DNA from 3 places in the Staphylococcus coagulans genome. Region 1 is predicted to be linked to each of the others. Evidence: riboswitches for the same ligand, from Rfam matches in the RefSeq annotation. Region 1 holds a riboswitch; each other region holds the start of a gene.
The links. A riboswitch is a leader RNA that binds a small molecule or an ion and turns the genes downstream of it on or off. The one in region 1 is predicted to bind thiamine pyrophosphate.

Region 1 (7,461 bases):
TCCAGGTATTGGAACGATGGTTGCACTCGATGAAAGAAAAGCTTTTTTCTTCACAAGGTTTTCAGCACGTTGACGTCTTTCATTTATTTCTGAAGTGGTAACCGGTAATGCATTTTTTCGTTTTATGTTTTCAATATTTAATACTTTATTTCCTAATGTTTCGCTAATTTTATTGGAAATACCCATTTCAACTCCACCTTTCAAAGCGTTATCACCTTCTTATACCCCGTTTCAACTGCAATTATTACTGAAGTGTCACAAAAATCAATTTAAGATATTTCGACGGTTTAAAATGTGGATGTGTCTTGAAATCTTTAGGCAAGCCCATCACCTCATCAATTTGATAAGCAATCCCTTCATGATCTAACGTTTTTTTAACCATATTTTTAAACGCTTTTAATGAATAAGCACTGTGATTTGTACTTAAAATAAGACTACCCTTCGCATTTAATAGTGTTAAAGCCCCTTCAATCAATTGCGGGTAATTTTTAGTAACAGAAAAAGTTTTCTTTTTATTGCGGGCAAAGCTTGGTGGATCAATCACGATTGTATCAAATGTCAGACCATGTCTTTCTGCATATTTATAAAAATCAAATGTATCCATCACAAAAATATTTTGTGATTTCGGATCGATACCATTGAGTCCAAAATTTTCTTCAGTCATGGGGCGCGAACGATTTGCTAAGTCTACACTTGTTGTTTTTGCACCGCCTGTTGCAGAAATTACAGAAAACGCACCTGTATAACTAAATAGATTTAAAACTTTTCTATCTTCTGAATAATAGTCTCTTAATTTTTTTCTTGCTTCTTTTTGATCTAAAAATATACCTGTCATCGGGCCATCATCGAGGTGCACATTGTAAAACGTGAAATTTTCCTCAATCACAATTGGAAATTCTGGTTTTTCCCCTTCAACCCATCCGCCTTTAATAGATTGATGTTTAAATCTTGTTTTTTCAAAAATTGAACGAAACGGAAAGACCTGTTTGATAGCCTCGAGAATAGAATCACGAAATTGATAAATCCCTTTCGAATACCATTGAATCAATAAGTGACCATCATAAGAATCAATAGTTAAACCACCTAATCCGTCACCTTCTCCATTGAATAAACGAAAAGCATTGGTTCCTTCAATTTGATAGTAGTATTGTCGTGTTTCTAGAGCTTGTTCAAATAACTGTTCAAAAAAAGCTTGATTAATTTCATCATCTTTTTGATATGATAATATCCAACCTAACCCTTTATGTTGTCGTCCAACGTATCCCACTCCGATAAAAGTATTTTTAGATGTTAATAATTGAAATAAATCTCCTTCTTCTAGTCGATCTTGGCGATAGATGTCCTCTTCTTCTATCAAAGGGTATTGATTAAGATATTTATCTTCTTTTCCTTTATTTAGTACTGCGGTTTTCATATAATCAGCCTTTCCCTTCTTATCATTACCACCATCTTAACACGAAAAATATAGGAGTAACATTGTTATCATAGTAGTCGTGTGGACTTTCCAAGATGAAAATGAAAATGTTTGCTTTGTTTTTGATTTAATATCACTAGGTCATATGATTTCTTTTTTTTAAGTATTAATACTTTTTCCTCACACCGAAACACAGGCATATCATACGAAGTTTTATCATAAAAAGAAAGCGCTAAGACAATTTTCTAGCAAAATCATCTCAGCGCTATTGATTTTGGGATTGATGTCCCAGTCTCTTCAAGCTTGTATTCATTTATTGCGATTTTCTTGGTACAGGACCTGGTTGTCTCAATTGTAAGACGAAAGCAATAATCGTCGGAACTAACATTAAAATTAGAATTGGCGTGATGAAAATGGATAATAACAATCCGTGTACGACAATTACGATATACTCTGTAAATAATTTAAAAAATAAAATACTAATCATAAATAATTGTAAATAATAATATTTACCTCTTAACATTCGCGTTACAGACGTTAAAATAAATAAAATGGCAACAATTAAAAGAAGAAATAGACTAATCCACTCGTATACATATTGTGTTTGTGAAAGTTGCCAATCCCCAGATAAAAATAAGGCATTGCGGTTGTTAAATTCTAATAAAATAAAGAACAACAGAATCACACCACAAGCAATTGTTACGTAGCCTTTATTTAACCATTTTGGACGTTTTTTTAGAAACGTAGGGATATCATCTTCTTCCAATCTCGCCCATTTAAACCATTTTTCTACAATCGTTTCACGCTTAGCACGTAAGCGTTCGATATCAATACTTCTACGTGTACGATGCGAAATATCATGAGTAAATTCAACTGTACGATCTTGGAAGTCCTTGAAATGAATTTTAGAGGGGTTCGCAAATTGATACTTCTTACTTCTAGAATATGGATTTTCTTCACCTGTTATTTCTTCTTGCGATACAGGTAGTGAACGACGAAGAAATAAGAAATTCCATATTGCCATTTGTCCAATCAACCATAATAAGACGAAAAATGTATTGATGCTTAAAACATCAATCGGTGCTATTTGACGACTTTCAATTCTTGTATAAAGTGCCAATTGTGTAATGATATAACAAATGCCATAACTAAAAATAATCCATAAATAATGCTCTTTACGATGTAATGGATTCAGCTCATCTTTATAGGCAATATAACCAATATGAATTAAAAATGGAATGATGAAAACAAACGCAATCCATCCATACACTTGTGACATAAAAATGAGTGTTAATACGAAGAATATGATTCCGATGAGTAAAAATAAAATAGATATGTCGTAATCAAATCGTGTCGTATTCGTGAGTGTTCTACCTATGAAAAGCATTAAAATACCAAAAAGTAGAATGACAATGCCACTTGCTAGCGGGATATCACCAATATACTTACTCATCACACGAATAATTTCATTGAAAAAGGCCATAATGAAGTCCCATAAATTATCAATCTTAGAAATATGGTGCTTACCATCCTTTAACTCATGAATGAGTGGAATATTTATAAAAATAATCACACTTAATAAAATTGACAGTGCACCGATAATATAGCTATAAATGACCTCGGTGTATTTGTTAAACAAAGACATCCTCTCACCTCAAAGTTATTATATACGAACTATGAATACCTGTCTGTAAAATTAATCAAATTCAGTCTTTAGAATGAGAATTTTCAATACTTAAGTAGCATCAAAATTTTAACTTGATTTCCCCACAATTGCGTACAGCATGCATCAACGTATATACAATTAAAAACTTAAATAAAATACTTGATTGGTTTAGTATACCAAAAGATAGCCACTATCTTAACCATTTCACTCATGCTTAAAATGACAAACTAACCTTCGTATATCGATCAAATTTTAGCACCGCTTCATCAATACGACTCAAATGATTTGAAACGAAAAGCACTTTTTGATACATAAGTTTAAAATATCAAACCCCTTGGATGTCTCATCTCCCCCTCATCGCAGCCAAAACAGCATTGATATACATCCTTTAAAATCTTGTTTGAAACAATCATGTTTAGAGTTTTTCAATATGGGTTATGTATTATTATAGCTTTAAACGAAAGGGAGGCGTTTTAAATGTCTGAAAAAGATATTAAAAAAGCTGCTGAACAAGCAAAAGATAAAGAGCAAGAATTAAAAGATAAAAAAGAAGATGCTAAAGAAGGCGCTGAAAAAACAAAAGACGATATTCAAAAAACTTTTGAATAATGCGACCTTTTTATTTGAAAGCTGTGCATTTATAGAAGTTTAACAAGGGATAGGACGTTAACATGTTCTAATCCCTTCTTTTATATATAACATCTAATTAGGTATATCATTCAAAGCATAATATTGAAATTGTCGGCCACCTCGCCATTAAAAAGAATGTTGAAGAGTGTTGACTTTTGAATGGGCTAGGTGTACATTGACATTAACAATTAAATACGCACGCACTAGGGGTGTGAAAGCTGAGATGAGGATAAGCCTCGAACCCTTTGAACCTGAACTAGATGATACTAGCGTAGGAAAGTGTTTCATTTATAATGGATACGCCTTGTTTTAGGAGAAAAGCGCATGCTTCAATTAAGATGACTTGTATCCCATATAAATTATCACAGCATACGTCTGTCTCTAGTGTAAGAGATATGCGTATTTTTTTAATTTTGGGAGGTATACAAATGAAGAAAGGCTTAACATTATCAGATATTCTAGTCACTGTATTGGTTTCAGTCATTTTTGCAGTGATTTATAATTTATGGTGGATTGTGAATAATACAGTTCAACCTTTAGGGTTACATTTAGATCAACTTATGTATGGTATGTGGTTTAGTGCCGCTGTTGTCGCATATCTTATCATTCCAAAAATGGGGATTGCGCTTTTAGCTGAATTTGCTGCAGGTGCTGGGGAAACGATTCTCATGGGACGTTTTGATATTCCTACTATTATTTATGCGTTGCTACAAGGTCTTGCTTGTGAGATTGTATTTGCTATTTTCAGATATAAATCTCGTGCATTAATGGTAGCTGTACTTGCGGGGATGGCAGCAGCAATCATTAGTTTACCGATTGACTGGTATTATGGTTACTTAAATGAAGTTGCCACTTGGAATCTTATTTTACTCATTTCATTCCGTGTTATCAGTGGTGCAGTCTTAGCGGGTGTATTCCCTTATATTTTAGTCAAAGCCCTGGATCAGACTGGTGTCACTAAACTATTTCGACCTGCATCAAAAGATGATTACGATACATTGTAAGGTGGCTTTATTGTGCTAAAAATTAAAAATCTACGCTTAAAATATCCGAGCGCACCCTATAAAATTTTTGATGGTATCGATATTGAAATAAAAGATAAAGAAAAAGTACTTTTACTTGGTCCTTCAGGTTCAGGTAAAAGTACTTTACTCAATGTTTTAAGTGGTATCGTACCGAACTTAATTGATTTACCTATGAAATATGATGAATTAGAAATTGCTGAGCATTCAGGCGTTATTTTCCAAGATCCTGATTCACAATTTTGCATGCCACAAGTGAATGAGGAGCTTGCTTTCATTTTAGAAAATCAGCAAGTCCCCCGTCATGAAATGGATGCACAAATTCAATGGGCTTTAAAACAGGTGGGCCTTGATATTAATCCTAAACAATTGATCCATCATCTTAGCGGTGGGATGAAACAGAAGTTAGCCATTGCTGGCACTTTATTACAACGTGCAGATACTTTATTTTTAGATGAGCCCACAGCAATGCTTGATACAGAAGCTACTGAAAATTTATGGACCTTGTTGAAAACGCTATGGCAAGACCAAACGGTATTAATTGTTGAACATAAAGTGGCACATATTTGGGACTATGTTGATCGTGTCATTTTAATGAATCATCAAGGTGAAATCATTCAACAGGGTACGCCAAGCGATATTATGAAAAATTATGAATCTCTACTCACTGAATTTGGCGTATGGCACCCTAAAGCATGGTCGCATGCACCTGAACCGCAAAAAGCATCCTTTTCTGAGGAGACATCATTATTTGAATTGGCGTTTCATCAAGGGGCTGTCCAAAGAAATCGTCAAACTTTATATGAAGTAGAAGACTTGTCCATTCGTTCTGGAGAGTGGATAACTTTAACTGGGAAAAATGGAACAGGCAAAACGACGCTATTAGAATCAATCATGCAGTTGATTCGTTATAAAGGCAAGATGACTTTCAATGGCCAAAAACTCACTAAAATTAAAGATGCTGCGCAACACATGTATCTGGTTTATCAAAATCCGGAGCTACAATTTATTCAAAATAGTGTATACGATGAAATCTATATTAATTACCACCATATGGATTCTAAAAATGCCAAATCTCGTACGTCTGAGATGCTCGCACTTCTTGATTTAGAGCATGTCTCACAGCAACATCCTTTTGAACTCTCAATGGGACAGAAAAGACGTTTAAGCGTGGCAACAGCTTTAAGTACTGAAGCAGATATCATTCTCTTAGATGAGCCTACATTTGGTTTGGATAGTCACAATACATTTAAACTTATTGAATTGTTTCAAAAACGTGTCGCTCAAGGACAAACGATTTTAATGGTAACCCATGACCCACATATTATTCAACGTTATCCATCAAGACGTTTAGAAGTTAGAGACAATCAATTACATGAAGTCGAGGTGGTGAGTGAATGATAGAATCATGGAAAATACGCAATACGTTTATGGATCAAGTAAACATTGTAACGAAGTTATTTTTAGGCATCGCATTATTCTTTTTCATCATTTTTATTCATAATTTTGATTTTATGATTTACCTCGCCACAATTATGTTTATATTTATGTGGCTTGTTAGTGGAACTAAATGGAAAGTTGTTTTAACCTTTGCGCTTATTGCGACATTTTTTGCGCTGACCTCATCTCTTTTTATGATTTTTTATGGACATGGGAAGCACGTCTTATTTTCGTTTGGTTTCGTTAAAATAAGTACTGAAAGTTTAGTCAGAGGTCTTCACCTCTCTTTTCGAACAATGACAATCAGTTATTTTGGCTTGTCTATAGCATTCACTTCGCAAGTCATTATGATTTTTTATAGTTTTATGCAACATCTAAAAGTCAAACCTAAAGTTGCATATGCATTTATGGCTGCGTTTCGTATGATTCCTTTAATGATTGATGCTTTATTCCAATTAAGAAATTCATTAAAGATGCGCTACCAAATGATCGATAATCAAAATTATTCAGGCTTTAAACGATTGAAACATTTACTCATTCCTTTATTAAGTCAAAATATCCGAAAAGCACATCGCCTTTCGGTAGCAATGGAGAAAAAAGGCTTTAAAGATGGGCCCCGCACATATTACTATCATGTGCCGTTCAGCTATAGAGATATCATTTTAATCATCGTTACATTAGGTATTGTAATGCTGTCTTTCATATTAGCAGGTACAATGCCATTAACTGGAATTACAGATGCGCGCTAACACGAGTCACGCATCTGTTGCGTTTTCATGATCTCGATGATATGAAAAGGCATCGTACAGATTTCCTTTTAATCCCGTTTATAATTCCATCTGCAAAGGAAATCGGCACGTCACTTTAATCATAAAAAACACTGCGATAAAGTGACGAACCATCGATGATGTAAGGCATATTCCCATACAATGCCTTACCTTTGGCAGAGTAGACGTATATTGACGAAAGTTTGTTATAAAGCTTACGCGCAATATCGTCTGCTTATGCCACTTTTTTATATGAGTATTTTTTTGCGCTCTGTCGAATCGGATAGTTACGCAAAAAAGAGGTTAAGCCGCATAACATGGCTTAACCTCTTTTTTGGATGAGCTACAATATGAGACGCTATACTCAATCACACATAGATACCCTTTCTTCTAATATAAGAAAATACAACCTCCTCGATTGACGAACGACGTAATTGAGGAGGTTGTATTTCTGTTTCAATTTCTATCATTGAAGTGATGACGTTTCTTCATGTAAAGTTTATCAATTATGACAATGCTTTA
Region 2 (7,461 bases), 640 kb from region 1:
AGGTCTAAAAGAAAGCGAAATCGTGGTATTAAGCAGAGAAAAATTGAAAACAGATCGATTCAATGATTCACAAATTCAACACAAATCAACTAACGGAACAGTCAGTGATAAATTTATGCGCTTTTTTATCGGTGAAGATGCTGAAGAGGCCGCTTTGTCTAAATATAATTTCTCTGAAAATGAGCGAGAGGACCTTAAACAAGACATTATGAATAATAAAATTATAATCATCGCGCAAAGAGTTGATCACGAATGCAATGAAGTTCCAGAAAATAATGCTGCATATCAAACGCCAGATGATGACAAACATGCTCCTTCTGAACATAAAGGGGATATTGAATAAATCGATTGGGCGCTAGGTTCTATTGTTACTGCATGATTTCATAATCAATGATGGGGACGGGAATATGAGATAAATATGGAGATTTATAGAAACACTTAATTTCCATACACTCTCGCTCGTTCCCTTATTGTTTATCCTTTATTTTGACATCATGGTCAGTCATGAATAGTCCAACTTAGTCATCTATTTTATCAGAAAAAACAGTCACAAATGACTCCTCAACTATCTATATGTATTGCTACATCATTGCAATGACCCTATATACTTGCAAGAATAAACGAGAGTTAACTTAAAAGAGGTGACGTAACATGAACTTTGTACATATTAAATCTACGCATGATCGATGGTATGAGCCAGCAATAGCATTCTATAAAAATAAATTAGACCATCTTGTTACAGAAGATGCGTCTGTTTTTGCGCGATCACTTAAAACAGATAAAACCCAACATGACTTCGTATTTATTGTTGGTATTGAAGACGACGCGATTGTGAGCTTGGCGACAGCCCACTATGAAGCGACGACAAATGTCGGCTTTATTATTTATCTTCTTGCACAACACAGCCAAGATTGTGAAGCCTGCTTGAAAACGACTTTAGAACAGATTGAGCATGAGCTGAATCGTATATCTAACCAACTTCACGGTCGTGACGTTAATTTCTTTATGTTTGAATCTACATTTGAATCTAACGATGTTGATGAAGAAACAGCAAGAAAAATTAACTTCCGTCGTCACTTTTTAACAGAAAACGGCTACGAAAAGCAAACTGAAATTACATACTTACAACCTTCATTAGATCGTAACGGTAAGCCCATTCCTTTAGATTTATATGTGAAAGGCAATATTCCTTTAACTAAGGATATTTTTGGTACAAGTGTTAAATCCTGCTACATTTTAAAATATGTGTATGCGAATCAAATACCACGACGTATCATTTATCCATTACTTGTCAAAATGGGTTTACGCAAAGAACATCGTCCATAAGACCTTGAAATCAATGCTTAAAGCCGTTAAAATAATGAGAGAGGCAGACTGACGGGTCACTGAACGCACACTTCCGTACGTCTAAAAAGAATAGAAAGGATCTAATGATATATGCTGACAAAAGAATTTGCCCAAAGATCAGGCTTAAGTGAAAAGCAAGTACGTAAAATCGTACAGCATCTTGAAGAACGTGGTTACCATTTAAATAAAACAGAATACCGTGGTCGAGAAGCGACTGATTTTAAAGAAGAAGATATTGAATTATTCCAAGAGATAACAGAACGTGTTGCACGTACAAATAGTTATGATCTTGCTTTTGAAGAGTTAGAACAAGAAAAAGACTTTCTACAAGTTATCGTCAAAGAAGATAAACAACACTTGCCGAGCGATCAACAAGTGCCTCAACTTATCAATGAATTACGCAATGAAATCAATAAAATGCGTGAAGAACGTCAAATGTTAGGTCAGATGGTCAGCCAAGTTCATCAACAGCAAGAAGAATTAAAAGCGTTACATACCCAATTAAATCAACAACTTGAATCGAATAGTAAGTCCCTTGAATCACTGACAGCCGCACAAAAGGAACAAAGTGAACAATGGAGTCAAACACAACAAAGCATCGAGACTCAAACTAAAGAACAGCAGGCACTTGCGCAATCGATTCAAAGCAATGAAAAGAAAGGCTTCTTCCAACGTTTATTCGGTGGTTAAAGCGATTCAACCTTTGCGTAACTTGCATATTTCTAATATGAAAGTTACAATAATTAATGAAATCAAATAAAAATTTATATGCTAGGGGTGCTCGAGGCGAGCTGAGAAAGAATGTATCTTAACTCTTTGAACCTGAGGTGGTTAGAACCAACGAAGGAAAGCGTATGATGACAATGAACTTATTTCAACTCATTTTAATGATGACTCAATCATTTATTTCAATCATATACGTGTTCCTCCTGCATCCTTTCATGCAGGAGGCTTTTTTTATGAAACAAACAATTATTATTGGTGCCGGTGTTATGGGTTTATCCATTGCAAGACAGCTATCCTCTCAAAACCGACATATTCGGATTATCGATCGTTACACACCAAGAATGAATGCGTCGTACGCTGCGGGAGGCATGCTTGGTGCACAGAACGAGTTTTTCGAAGCCAATCCACTGTATCACCTCGCTATGGAAAGTCGTGCAATGATGCCTGAAGTTGCAGCCGACCTCGAGCGAGAAACTGGAATTAATATTGAATACCAAAAATACGGCCTAATTAAAGTTGCCTCTCAAAAACAAGATATCCAAGCAGTAGAAGCGCAATTCCAATTTTTACATAGCCAAGATCACACAATTAAACAACTCTCAAAATACGCTCTAAAACAACGTTTCCCAAAACTCAATCCTAACCAAAGTGCTGCTTTTAAAATCCAAGATGACGGGCAAATTAATGCAAACACCTATACGAAAGCCCTGATTGCTTCCGTTATAAAGCGCGACTATATCGAACTCATGACACAGACCGAAGTCTTAAAAGTCGAACGTCATCACAGCGGTTATACAGTCATCACATCTAAAGGCAACTTTTCAGCAGATGAATTGATTATTGCTGCAGGCGCTTGGTCTGGGACGTTACTCCAACAACTTCATATCCAATTACCTACTCAACCAGTTAAAGGTGACGTTAAACTGATTGCCTCTTGTTATAAAGGATTGAAGGAAACCATTTTTAATATGAATGGTTGTTACATCGTGCCCAAATTGCCTAATCGTTTCTTAATTGGTGCGACCTCAGACTTCGATAGTTGGAGCATTGAAAATAATGAGAACAACTTGTCATGGTTAGATCAAGAGAGCTTGTCTATGATTCCGCAACTCAAAAATCATCATGTGATTAAAACATGGACGGGCATTCGACCTATCACACCTAACCAAGAACCTATTATGGGAGAGGTTGAAGACCATCTTTATGTGTCCACAGGACATTATCGAAACGGTATTTTACTCTCACCTATAGCAGGTTCACTGATGGCAAAATTGATTGACGGCCATGCTAAAGCGAAAGAACAGCTTACGCCCTTTTCGCCCAAAATTGCTCAGATAAAAAATAAAGCTTGATTTTATACTTTTTTCCTATTATCCTATTGTATAAGTCGGAATTAAGAAGGAAGCGTATTTTGATATGTCTGTGTTTTTAACTATTATTAATCTAATTATTTTTATTTTCGCTCTTATTGGACTTTGGTTCATGACGAAAAAACATGTTAAATTCCCTAAACGTGTCTTTACTGCACTTGGTTTAGGGATCTTATTAGGCCTTCTACTCCACCTCATTTATGGTGTTGATAGCAAAGTCACATCAAAAACGACAGAGTGGGTTGGCTTAGTGGGAGATGGTTACATTGCACTCTTGCAAATGATTGTTATCCCATTAATCTTTGTTTCAATTGTTGCTGCTTTTACGAAAATTGATATTGGTGAAAAGTTTGCCAAAATGGGCGGATTGATTTTTGCTTTCCTTATTGGAACAGTAGCAATTGCAGCAATCATCGGTATTATTTATGCAGTTGTCTTTAATTTAGATGCCTCTAGCATTGACCTCGGTCACGCTGAGAATGCACGTAGCTCTGAAATTGCAAGTCAGGCAAAAGAATTAACGGCAACGACATTACCTGCTCAAATTTTAGAGTTAATTCCATCTAATCCATTTTTAGACTTTACGGGTCAACGTGCGACATCTACAATTGCTGTCGTGATCTTTGCGGCTTTTGTCGGCTTTGCCTTTTTACGCGTTTCACGTAAACAACCTGAAAATGGGCATACACTTAAACGTGGTATCGATGCGGTCTATTCACTTGTGATGGCTATCGTTACATTTGTTTTAAGACTTACACCGTATGGAATTTTAGCAATTATGATGAAAACTATTGCGACGAGTGACTTTGCTGCCATTTGGACGTTAGGAAAATTCGTTATTGCGTCTTATGCTGCACTCATCACAATGTATATCATTCATCTAATCATTCTTGCAATCATTGGTGTAAACCCAATTCAATATATGAAGAAAACAGCCGAAGTAATCTTATTCGCCTTTACTTCACGTTCAAGTGCCGGGACATTACCATTAAATGTTCAAGCACAAACGAACCGTTTAGGTGTGCCTCAAGCCATTGCAAACTTCTCTGGCTCATTTGGTCTTTCGATTGGACAAAACGGTTGTGCGGGTATCTATCCTGCCATGTTAGCAATTATGGTTGCACCTGTCGCTGGCGTAGAGGTTGATTTTAAATTCCTTGCAACTGTTGTTATCGTCGTCGTACTCAGCTCATTTGGTGTTGCTGGTGTCGGAGGCGGTGCAACATTTGCATCTATCCTTGTACTTTCAGCTTTAAATTTACCAGTCGGACTCGCTGGGGTGCTCATCTCTGTTGAACCTTTAATTGATATGGGACGTACAGCGCTAAATGTTAACGATTCAATGTTAGCAGGTACTGGAACAGCTAAATTAACAAAACAACTAAATGAAGATACGTTTAATTCAAATCATTATGATGAATTAACACCACAACATTAATAACATCACAACAAAACCCCTTTCAATCTTACGTGTGGAAAAGATTTGAAGGGGTTTTTGTTATTAAAACTTTATGATTTTAGATACTGTCAATTAATAGTTCGCTGATTTATTTTCTATTAAAACCTGCCATTTGCAACCATTCTTTCATTTCTGTGCGTTGCTTACTGCTCATAAATGCCGCTACTTGTTGTGACCACGTTTCACTTCGCTCACCGTTTGTACGCTGACTATAATATTGCGAAACTTCTCGATCATACTCCTCAAGCTGTTTTGATAACTGTTCATCATCTTGTGAATACGTATCAATATGAAAGACATGTTCACGTGGTAATCTTGGTTTTGGAGAACCATTTTCGTTATCTGCTGGTACGCCTAACGCCATTCCAAACACTGGAAAAACATGTTCAGGTAATTTTAATATTTCTCTCACACGCTGTACATCATTACGTAATGAACCTAAATAAACAATACCATAGCCCATATCTTCTGCAGTCAGTGCTATATTTTGTGCCGCCAACGCCGCATCTACAGTACCTACGAGTAATCCCTCAGCTGACTCAAAGCTATCTTCCATATTAGCTTCAAGCTTTTCACTAATTAACTGATGACGGTGATAGTCAATCACAAAAACAAGTAAATATCCATTTTCAACGACATAAGGCTGCCCAGATACCTCTTTTAAAGCTTCTTTCTTTTCAGCATCTTCTACACCAATAATCGATGTTGTCTGTAAATAGCTAGAAGTTGAAGCCATTTGTCCTGCCTCAATTAATTTTTCGACCGTGTCTCTACTGATTCGATCTGATTTAAATTTTCTAACTGAGTGATGTCGTTTTGCCAAATCATACACATATTCTGACATTTATAAACACTCCTTATCCTTTTTCTATATCCTATCAAAACACTCAAGAAAACGCATGTCCCTTGCATCTCATGCATACCCTTAAATCGTAGAAAAATAACAACAGAGGATACGATTTATATCGAATTGTATTCACTATTAATCGCACCAGGTGTGCTTATCTATGAATACATTTTAACCTAAGAAATAATGCCTCATTATTAAATAATCATTGCGGATTGAGCGGTTATATATTTTCATACTATATACTTGTAATTGAGAATCAGCATCCGTAAATGATATTAGCAGGCGTCTTATTAATCCCTCATTTGAATTGTTTAACACTTTTTAGAATAAAATTTATAACGCCTTTATTATCCAATTTCAAGCCTTTTTCATCATTAAGATGATACATTTATTAGAATTTAAGTCTCAATTTTTATCGCTTTAATCGCGCTAACTATGGCAAAAACGCTGATTCCACTGTCTTTCTTAGTGTATGTCCCTTTCAACAATGATATTTATTTGACGGAAAGCATGTTCCATGTCATAATAGCTATTGAGATTAGAATTATTATTAATAAGGAATTATAATTAAGACGAGACGTCTTTACATTCTAATCTAAAATAATAATGATTCATATAATAGGAGGATTTCGATTATGTCATTAATTGGTAAACAAATCGAGGAATTTTCAGCACAAGCTTACAACGCAAAAACAGATGAATTTGTTGAAATTTCACACGAAGACTTAAAAGGTAGCTGGAGTGTTGTTGTATTCTACCCAGCAGATTTCTCTTTCGTATGTCCAACTGAATTACAAGATGTTCAAGAACAATATGCGAAATTACAAGAACTTGGTACAAACGTATACTCTGTTTCTACAGATACACACTTCGTACACAAAGCTTGGCATGATCACTCAGACGCAATTAGCACATTAGAATACACAATGATTGGTGACCCATCTCAACAAATCACACGTTTATTTGATGTATTAGATGAAGAAAAAGGTCTTGCACAACGTGGTACTTTCATCGTTGACCCTGACGGTGTTGTACAAGCTGCAGAAATCAATGCAGACGGTATCGGCCGTGACGCAAGTACACTTGTTCACAAAATCAAAGCTGCACAATATGTGCGTGAAAATCCAGGTGAAGTTTGCCCAGCAAAATGGGAAGAAGGCGGCGAAACTTTAACTCCAGGATTAGACTTAGTCGGTAAAATTTAAGGAGGCTATGCTGCATGTTAAATCAAGAATTGAAGCAACAATTATCGCAACTTCTTGATTTGATGGAAGGTGACGTTGTACTTAAAGCAAGTACAGGTTCTGATGAAAATTCACAAAAAGTCGATAACCTTGTGAATGAAGTCGCAGAAATGTCATCTCGAATTACAGTAGAAAAAGCTGATTTAAAGCGTACACCTAGCTTTAGTATCAATAGACCTGGAGAGGACACTGGCATCACATTTGCTGGTGTCCCTCTTGGTCATGAATTCAACTCTTTCGTTCTTGCACTTTTACAAGTCAGTGGACGTGCTCCGAAAGAAGAACAATCTGTAATTGATCAAATCAAATCTATTGAACAACCACTTCACTTTGAAACTTATATCAGCTTAACTTGTCATAAATGTCCAGATGTTGTTCAAGCATTAAACTTAATGAGTGTATTGAACCCTAATATTACACACACTATGATTGATGGTGCTGTATTTAAAGAAGAAGCAGAAGACA
Region 3 (7,461 bases), 370 kb from region 1:
TAATATGTTCACTTGACCCGACTTGTAATTCAATTTCAACATTTGGAAATTCAGTTGTATAACGATTTAACACTTCAGGTAACACTGTTTGACCCACAAGTGATGAACAACCGATCGATAGTGTCCCGTTAATCGCACCCACATGTGCCTTAATTTTATCTTGAAACAAGCGCTCTTGCTTTAACATTGATTTTGCATGCGCTATAACCATCGCACCTTCAGTTGTCGTAATTAACTGCTTTTTTGTTCGGATGAAAATCTCAACACCAAAATGTCTTTCTATAGATTTAAGACGTTGCGTGACTGCAGGTTGAGAAATATATAGTCTTTCAGCTGCTTTTCTCAACGTACGTGTCTCATCTAAAGTAATTAACAACCGATAATCATCAATTTTCATCGTAGCGCCTCCTCAAAATAAAAGAACACTAGACAAACAGAACATTGTCCAGTGTGCATGTATACTTTCACAGCACACGCTGGGTTGGTTGTAACGGTGTGTGAAAAACATTTCTTTTAATCACTAATACTGTTTATGCTTTTCTTTTTTCTGATACTTATGCTTGATTTTCTGATAACAGTACATTGCCCGTCTTTCAATACCTTCAAAATCCTCATCAATCTGGATCATGAGTTGGTGTGCGATCACATAAGCTTCATGGTATTGCTTTCTTGTAATTTGCTTCGTTTTCAGTGCATATTCCAAGTCATCTTGATCAACAAGTTCATATTGACCATTGGGTAGTGCGAGCACATCTAAGCACAAGTCTAACGTACGTGCCTTACCTTTTTGCGTTATATTTTTTAAATTAATATCAAAATAATATTGCAATGGTTGTCCTTTATCATTAAACATGACAGTCATACTGTAACGCTTTTTTTCTGGTAATATTTGCAACCACTGATAGTTATCATCAGCCACGACTATCTTCTTACCTACAACGGTCACCTCTAAAGGCTCTCTCACCTTTTTAATTGTAATTAAACCTATGATGCCTTTAAATTTGTTATTGTTTACTTTAACTTCGATATAATCATGGTCTAAGAGGCGACGCCAGTGACGTTTATCAATATATTTCACTTTCACAGCCACCAACCCCCTTTCGTACATTATATATAAATCAGCGTTATATGTCACTTCTCTCAGTTTCTAACCCACTTGAACTTTGCTCATCTACACCTCGATGATAGATGTCAGTCTGTCTAAAGCTATGTGATGTGCAATATTTTTTATACGTCAATTTAAGCGTAGACGTTGATTTTCTGAAAGGTGAGAACATCGTACGATTTCATACATCTTAATATGAAACAAAAAACATACTAAAGTGTATACAATCGTTAGGTTCTCATCACCTTAACATCCACCTTAGTATGTTTAAAATCACAACCACTGTCTCCCATCATCGCCCTATATGTTATGGGATTGACGTAATGAGGTCATTCCTCATTCCCTTTCATTTACACATTCTTTTTCGCATATTTTTGAATGATTGTTTTATGCTCAGGATAAGTTTTTATAAGCTCATCTTGTGTGAATAATTCAAAATGTTCAAATTGAAATGCCGGTTGTACCATACAACCCACTACCGCAAAACTATTTTCTTGTTCAATAGAAGATGCAAAAATGGTATTTTTAGGCACAACAAATTGTAATACGTCACCATTTGCTACATCCGGACCGAGTTGCACAGTTTCATATGTGTGATCAGGGTGTATCATATGAATCGTGAGTGTATGCCCAGCATGAAAGTACCATATTTCATCAGCATCAATGCGATGAAAATGAGAAATGTTTGCGTCTTCTAATAAAAAATAAATGCTTGAATAATTTGGACGGCCTTCTGCCTGATTTGGACTTAATATTGTTTCACGATAATATCCCCCTTCAGGATGAGGGGTTAAATTAAGATGCTGTATCCATTCTTGAACATCCATAATAAATGCCTCCCAGAGATTTATTATAGTTCAACATTATGGAAGACACGTTGTACATCTTCAAGGTCTTCTAATACGTCAATCAGTTTTTCAAAAGTCGCTTGGTCTTCACCAGAAAGTTGCACTTCTGTTTGCGGTAACATTTCAAATTCTGCAACTTCAAAGTCAGCAACGCCCATGTCACGTAAAGCTTGTTGAACTGTAGCAAACTGGTCAGGTTCAGCATAGACGATTGTCAAATCACTTTCTTCAACCACGTCACGAACATCTACATCGTTTTCCATTAATGCTTCAAGTACGGTATCTGCATCAAAACCTTCAAAGGCAAATGTCGCTGTGTGATCGAACATATAAGCAACTGAACCAGAAACGCCCATATTTCCTCCATTTTTACCAAATGCGGCTCTTACATCAGATGCCGTACGATTAACATTGTTTGTTAAAGCGTCAACGATGACCATGGAGCCACTTGGACCAAAACCTTCATAACGTAACGCATCGAAATTTTCTTCGCCGCCACCTTTAGCTTTGTCGATTGCTCTTTCAATAATATGGTTGGGTACAGAATAAGTTTTAGCACGTTCAAGTACAAGTTTTAACGCTTGGTTTGACTCTGGATCTGGCTCTCCTGATTTTGCAGCCACATAGATTTCTTTACCAAATTTTGCATAAATACGACTTGTATTCTTATCTTTTTGTGCTTTCTTTTCTTTAATGTTATTCCATTTACGTCCCATTACTTCCATCTCGCTTTCACATGCTTTTTTGAATACTCTTTATTATACATGGAAATTTTACAGTCTGGCAACATTCTACTCAATGTGAACAGGTTGTACGAATAATCGTTGTACTAATTCATGCGCCGTTTGCTGATCTGACGCATGATAAATCAACAACCGTCCATCTTGATATAATGTCATTTCATAGTCTTTATATTGTAATCGTTTAATAAAATGATTTTCGATTAAACATGTCACACTTGGATGGATTTTTGCTGAAAACTGCTCTGGAGAGAGTCTATATTGATAAACGCCACCACACAGTAATTGTGTTTGTTCGAGTTGCTTATGATTTAATCGATCATATTGATGTTGAGCACAAACTTTACAATCTTCTTCTTTCAATGCTGTGATAGACAATGTTTTCATTTTGCCACGATAAATATCCATTGTCGTCATACGATAAGAAAAATCACCATGCATCAAATAATGAAAGACTTCTGCTACAACCAGACTACTCGCCATATGAACAGCGGGTGGAAGAACACCATTAATATCACAACTTTCCATTGTATCTGGCACATCTGGCATTACACAATGTAAGCATGGACCATCTTGATGAATTGGAAAAACACTCACTTGGCTCCCCACTACAGCCCCATAAATATAAGGTATATTTAACTTTCTAGAGGCTTCATTAACTAAATAACGTGTTTCAAATCGATCGAGTCCATCTAAAATCATGTCGGGTTGCGTTTCATTGAGGATGCCCAATATGTTTCTTGCGGTGATTTCCTCATTCAATGGTTCTATCGTCACCTCATGGTTCATTGCTGATAGATGTTGTTGTAATGCAAATACTTTCGGCATCATGGCTTGTGCATCCGCTTCAGTATAACCACTTTGACGATGTAAATTAGATAAGGACACCACATCTTTATCAACGATTGTTAAACGGCCGACACCACTTCGCGTCAATTGTTCTGCGATACCACTTCCTAGCGCACCAACACCGATAACCATCACATGTAATTGCTGCAGTTGGAGTTGTCCTTGTTGACCAAAAGGTTTAAATTTCTCTTGTCTGTTATAGCGGGTCATTATAAGAACCCTAACCCCTCTGATGGACTTGATTGAACAGCATTATAGCGAATAGGAATACGACCCGCTTCATAGCTCAAACGACCCGCTTCAATTCCTTTTTTCATTGCTTCTGCCATTTTCACAGGATCTTTAGCACGTGATACCGCAGAATTTAATAATATCGCATCTGCCCCAAGTTCCATCGCTTCCGCACAGTCTTTTGCCGAACCTATGCCCGCATCGACAATAACAGGAACTTGACTTTTTTCTATAATGTATCGCAAGTTTAAAGGATTGCTAATACCTCTTCCTGTACCAATTGGCGAAGCAAGTGGCATCACGGCATGTACACCAAGCGCTTCCAAACGTTTCGCTAACACAACATCATCTGAAATATATGGACAGACAATGTAGCCTTTTTCTAATAAAATTTCACATGCTTTATAAGTTTCGAGGGGATCAGGTAATAAAGTTTCATCGTCACCAATCACCTCTACTTTAATCATGTCACATACACCCGCTTCATTTGCCAATTCAGCAATACGTACTGCTTCATCAGCCGTTTTCGCACCTGCGGTATTTGGAAATGTCGTAAATTGAGATAAATCCACATTGGCTAAAGGATTAGGCAACTTTTCATCATACAAACTCATTCGGCGTACCGCAAATGTAAGTACTTCTGTTTCAGATGCGTCTATCGCACGAGATTGAATCTCTTCATTTTCGAATTTACCTGTTCCTAAAAATAATCTTGAATTGAAACTTAAATTACCAATTTTAAACATCATTAACCGCCTCCAACAAATTCTAAAAGTTCTAACTGATCGTCTTCACGCACTTCAGTTGTATCCCACTCTGAGCGTTTTACAACTTCTTCGTTACGTTCGACTGCCATGCGTTTTGACTCAATACCAAAGTGATTCAATATATCACGAATCGTAGTACCTTCATCGAAAAGTTGCCTTTCACCATTAACATATACTTGCATTACCTTCACTCCTTTGCATGCCAATAAGTGATCATTTGTTTAAACTGATGGATTTCGTTTGAAAACGCACTTCCGATACATGCGATCCCCGAAAAACCTGTAGGAACGTTTTGGATTGTCTCAAGACGAATGCCTCCAATTGCAATAATAGGAAAGTCAATAGACAACACTGATGCAATTTCACTAGACGATCGCGGTGGCTGATTGGGCTTAGAGGGTGTAGGAAAGAGATGACCAAACAACACAAAATCAAAACGTTGAGCTTGCGCATAGCGAATACTGTTTTCAGAATGTGTAGACATACTAATACGATAATCCGGCGACTTCTGTTTGATATATTCAGCTCCAACATCACCTTCTCTGAAATGAAGGCGATGAATGCCCAATTGCTCGGCAAGCTGCACATCCGTATGTACAATCATTTTAGATTTTGGAAAACCTTCATCATGCAACTTTAAAATCCATTTTTCTAGTTCAGGCTTTCTCATAGGCGTCCTGAAAATGACGCCATTAATATCAGGTTCAATTGCGCACAAGCGTTGAATATGCGTATGATCAAGCCTTTGATAAGGTGTAACCACTACAATCATCGTATCCATCCTCCTTAACGCAACAAAAAAAGCTACTTTTCATAAATCAAATTAAGAAAAGTAGCGTGTTATTCCCACGAATTCAGCCACTTTCCTACGCCAGTACGAACTGGATCAGGTTCAGGAATTTTGAAATCGCATTTCAATCTCAGCCATTCGCAATGGCACTTCCAGTGGAATCGTTTTATCTATTCAATTGCGTTAACGTTTTACCATACGTGTTAATTCTAACACATAACGAATAATACGGAAAAGGTTTAAGAACAAATTGAAACCCATCTCTCTAGGTGAAAATTGTCCTCGTTTCATTCGATTAAAGTCGTAAAGGGTATACAATAAGAATAATAACAAACCCACCACAGCAATAAGCGTATGGTAAATCGGATTATGGATAAACCATCCGAGTAGACTTGCTAAAATTAAAGCGATAAGTGTTACGAATAAATATTTTCCGATACTTGAAGCATCTTTTATCAAAAAATAACCTAAAAAGCCAAAGATAAGAAACGCCGCAATTGCTAATAAAACAGTATTAAAAAATACACTTGGCCCCAAATCTTCTAACGTATACATAAATGTGGCATAGGATAATAAGCCTGCAACAATGGTATAAATATGTGAAATGATAGGACCACTAAAACGTACACGTTGTACAACCATCGAAGTAAGGATAAGGATAAGTAATCCTATCGATAACGGTTGGCGCCATGCTTCTGGTAAAAATTGACCTAAATAAGTTGAAATGCCAAAAATAAGCCAATAATAAACAAAAAAGAGCCAAACTTTTCCATAAGCCTTACTAGCGGCTTGATGTGTTGATGATGACATCTTTTCTCTCCTTTCTTTTTGGTTGTTATATTTTACGATAGATTGTGTCACGAATAAAATAAAGTCTCTTGTCCTGTACCAGAAAATACCCTTTTTAGACCTCATTCATCTTAGTTTTCACGCCGTGTAATCCACATCTTATGTTCACTATCATTGTGGCGTTTCTTTATGTTATATTCAGTTGCACAAATTAGCCATCAATCTATAGAATACTTTCCACTGACTTATGAAGCCATTAGCCGTTGGACCTTGTTCAATGACTCATTGTTACAATGAATCGTCTTTTATTTTTAACGACAGATGGATGGCAAGACGCCTGAGGGAACAGGACAAGACGAAGACTACAGGCTGAGGCTGTCCCCTCGGAAAGCGAAGCCATCCATATAAGCAAACAACACCAAAAACGCTCTAAGACAGTTTCATTAAAAACAATCTTAGAGCGTTTGAATTGAGGAAATAACCCCAGCCTCATCTCTTCTATCATATCATCATAGCCCCTACAACGGCCATTGTACAATCAATAATTAATGTGCTGACAGATGATCTAAAGCCATATTTAACGCCAACACATTCACATAGTCATCATACATCGTTCCTTTATGTGCTTGCTTTGTAATTAATTGATCAATTTGTTGTGGTGAGAGATTTCGTTGTTTTGCAATACGTGCCACCTGTTGTTTTGCATTATCCACCGTAATATCCGGATCTAAACCTGAACCAGATTCTGTCACTGCATCAATCGGTGTATGGTGTCCATCGTCTTGTTTTAAATCTTCTACTCTCTTTTTAAGTTCAGGATTGCCATTTGAATAGTTATCACTACCAGAAGCCACCCCTTTTTCTTTCAATGTCGCTTTATCCATATTATATTTGACAGCACTCGTTCTTCCGTGAAAATATTGCGGTTCATTCCACTGCTGTCCAATGAGATTCGAACCTACTACCTTACCATTCTGTGTCACAAGACTTCCGTTAGCTTGGTGGTGAAACAACGTCTGTCCAACTGCCGTTACAGCCAATGGAAAGAGGACACCACACAAAACCATTGTCATTACAACGAGTCCCATGCTACTTCTTATCGCTTTCATATACACCCTCCTATATCCACCATTGAACAATGAGATCGATGAGTTTAATTCCAATAAATGGAATAATCATACCACCCAATCCATAGACCAACATATTTTTCATGAGGATGGTCTCAGTTGAAGCACCTTTAATGCGCACACCTTTCATCGCAATTGGAATTAGTAATGCAATAATCAGTGCATTAAATATTAACGCTGAAACAATTGCAGATTCAGGAGAATGCAAACGCATA

Region 2: it holds a riboswitch for thiamine pyrophosphate, as region 1 does, so the genes downstream of both, thiO (glycine oxidase ThiO) here and KM149_RS08680 (ECF transporter S component) in region 1, are expected to answer to the same signal.
Region 3: it holds a riboswitch for thiamine pyrophosphate, as region 1 does, so the genes downstream of both, KM149_RS10510 (thiamine phosphate synthase) here and KM149_RS08680 (ECF transporter S component) in region 1, are expected to answer to the same signal.

What each region holds. Positions count from the first base shown of each region.
Region 1 covers NZ_CP092966.1:1,818,968-1,826,428, forward strand. The annotation lists gene KM149_RS08660 (DUF697 domain-containing protein) at 1-186, opposite strand, end outside; gene KM149_RS08665 (class I SAM-dependent rRNA methyltransferase) at 245-1,414, opposite strand; gene auxA (lipoteichoic acid stability factor AuxA) at 1,728-3,059, opposite strand; gene graF (glycopeptide resistance-associated protein GraF) at 3,558-3,689, shown strand; TPP riboswitch at 3,906-4,005, shown strand; gene KM149_RS08680 (ECF transporter S component) at 4,139-4,714, shown strand; gene KM149_RS08685 (ABC transporter ATP-binding protein) at 4,727-6,133, shown strand; gene KM149_RS08690 (energy-coupling factor transporter transmembrane component T family protein) at 6,130-6,921, shown strand; gene purD (phosphoribosylamine--glycine ligase) at 7,446-7,461, opposite strand, start outside.
Region 2 covers NZ_CP092966.1:2,461,485-2,468,945, forward strand. The annotation lists gene KM149_RS11840 (general stress protein) at 1-343, shown strand, start outside; gene KM149_RS11845 (hypothetical protein) at 652-1,326, shown strand; gene KM149_RS11850 (DNA-binding protein) at 1,438-2,037, shown strand; TPP riboswitch at 2,111-2,213, shown strand; gene thiO (glycine oxidase ThiO) at 2,307-3,425, shown strand; gene KM149_RS11860 (L-cystine transporter) at 3,490-4,881, shown strand; gene nfsA (oxygen-insensitive NADPH nitroreductase) at 4,991-5,746, opposite strand; gene ahpC (alkyl hydroperoxide reductase subunit C) at 6,388-6,957, shown strand; gene ahpF (alkyl hydroperoxide reductase subunit F) at 6,972-7,461, shown strand, end outside.
Region 3 covers NZ_CP092966.1:2,186,256-2,193,716, forward strand. The annotation lists gene KM149_RS10475 (LysR family transcriptional regulator) at 1-397, opposite strand, end outside; gene KM149_RS10480 (ribonuclease FAU-1 family protein) at 521-1,084, opposite strand; gene KM149_RS10485 (cupin domain-containing protein) at 1,456-1,932, opposite strand; gene KM149_RS10490 (YebC/PmpR family DNA-binding transcriptional regulator) at 1,956-2,669, opposite strand; gene KM149_RS10495 (ThiF family adenylyltransferase) at 2,745-3,752, opposite strand; gene KM149_RS10500 (thiazole synthase) at 3,752-4,519, opposite strand; gene thiS (sulfur carrier protein ThiS) at 4,522-4,722, opposite strand; gene KM149_RS10510 (thiamine phosphate synthase) at 4,728-5,312, opposite strand; TPP riboswitch at 5,387-5,494, opposite strand; gene KM149_RS10515 (Bax inhibitor-1 family protein) at 5,514-6,140, opposite strand; gene kdpC (potassium-transporting ATPase subunit KdpC) at 6,665-7,228, opposite strand; gene kdpB (potassium-transporting ATPase subunit KdpB) at 7,239-7,461, opposite strand, start outside.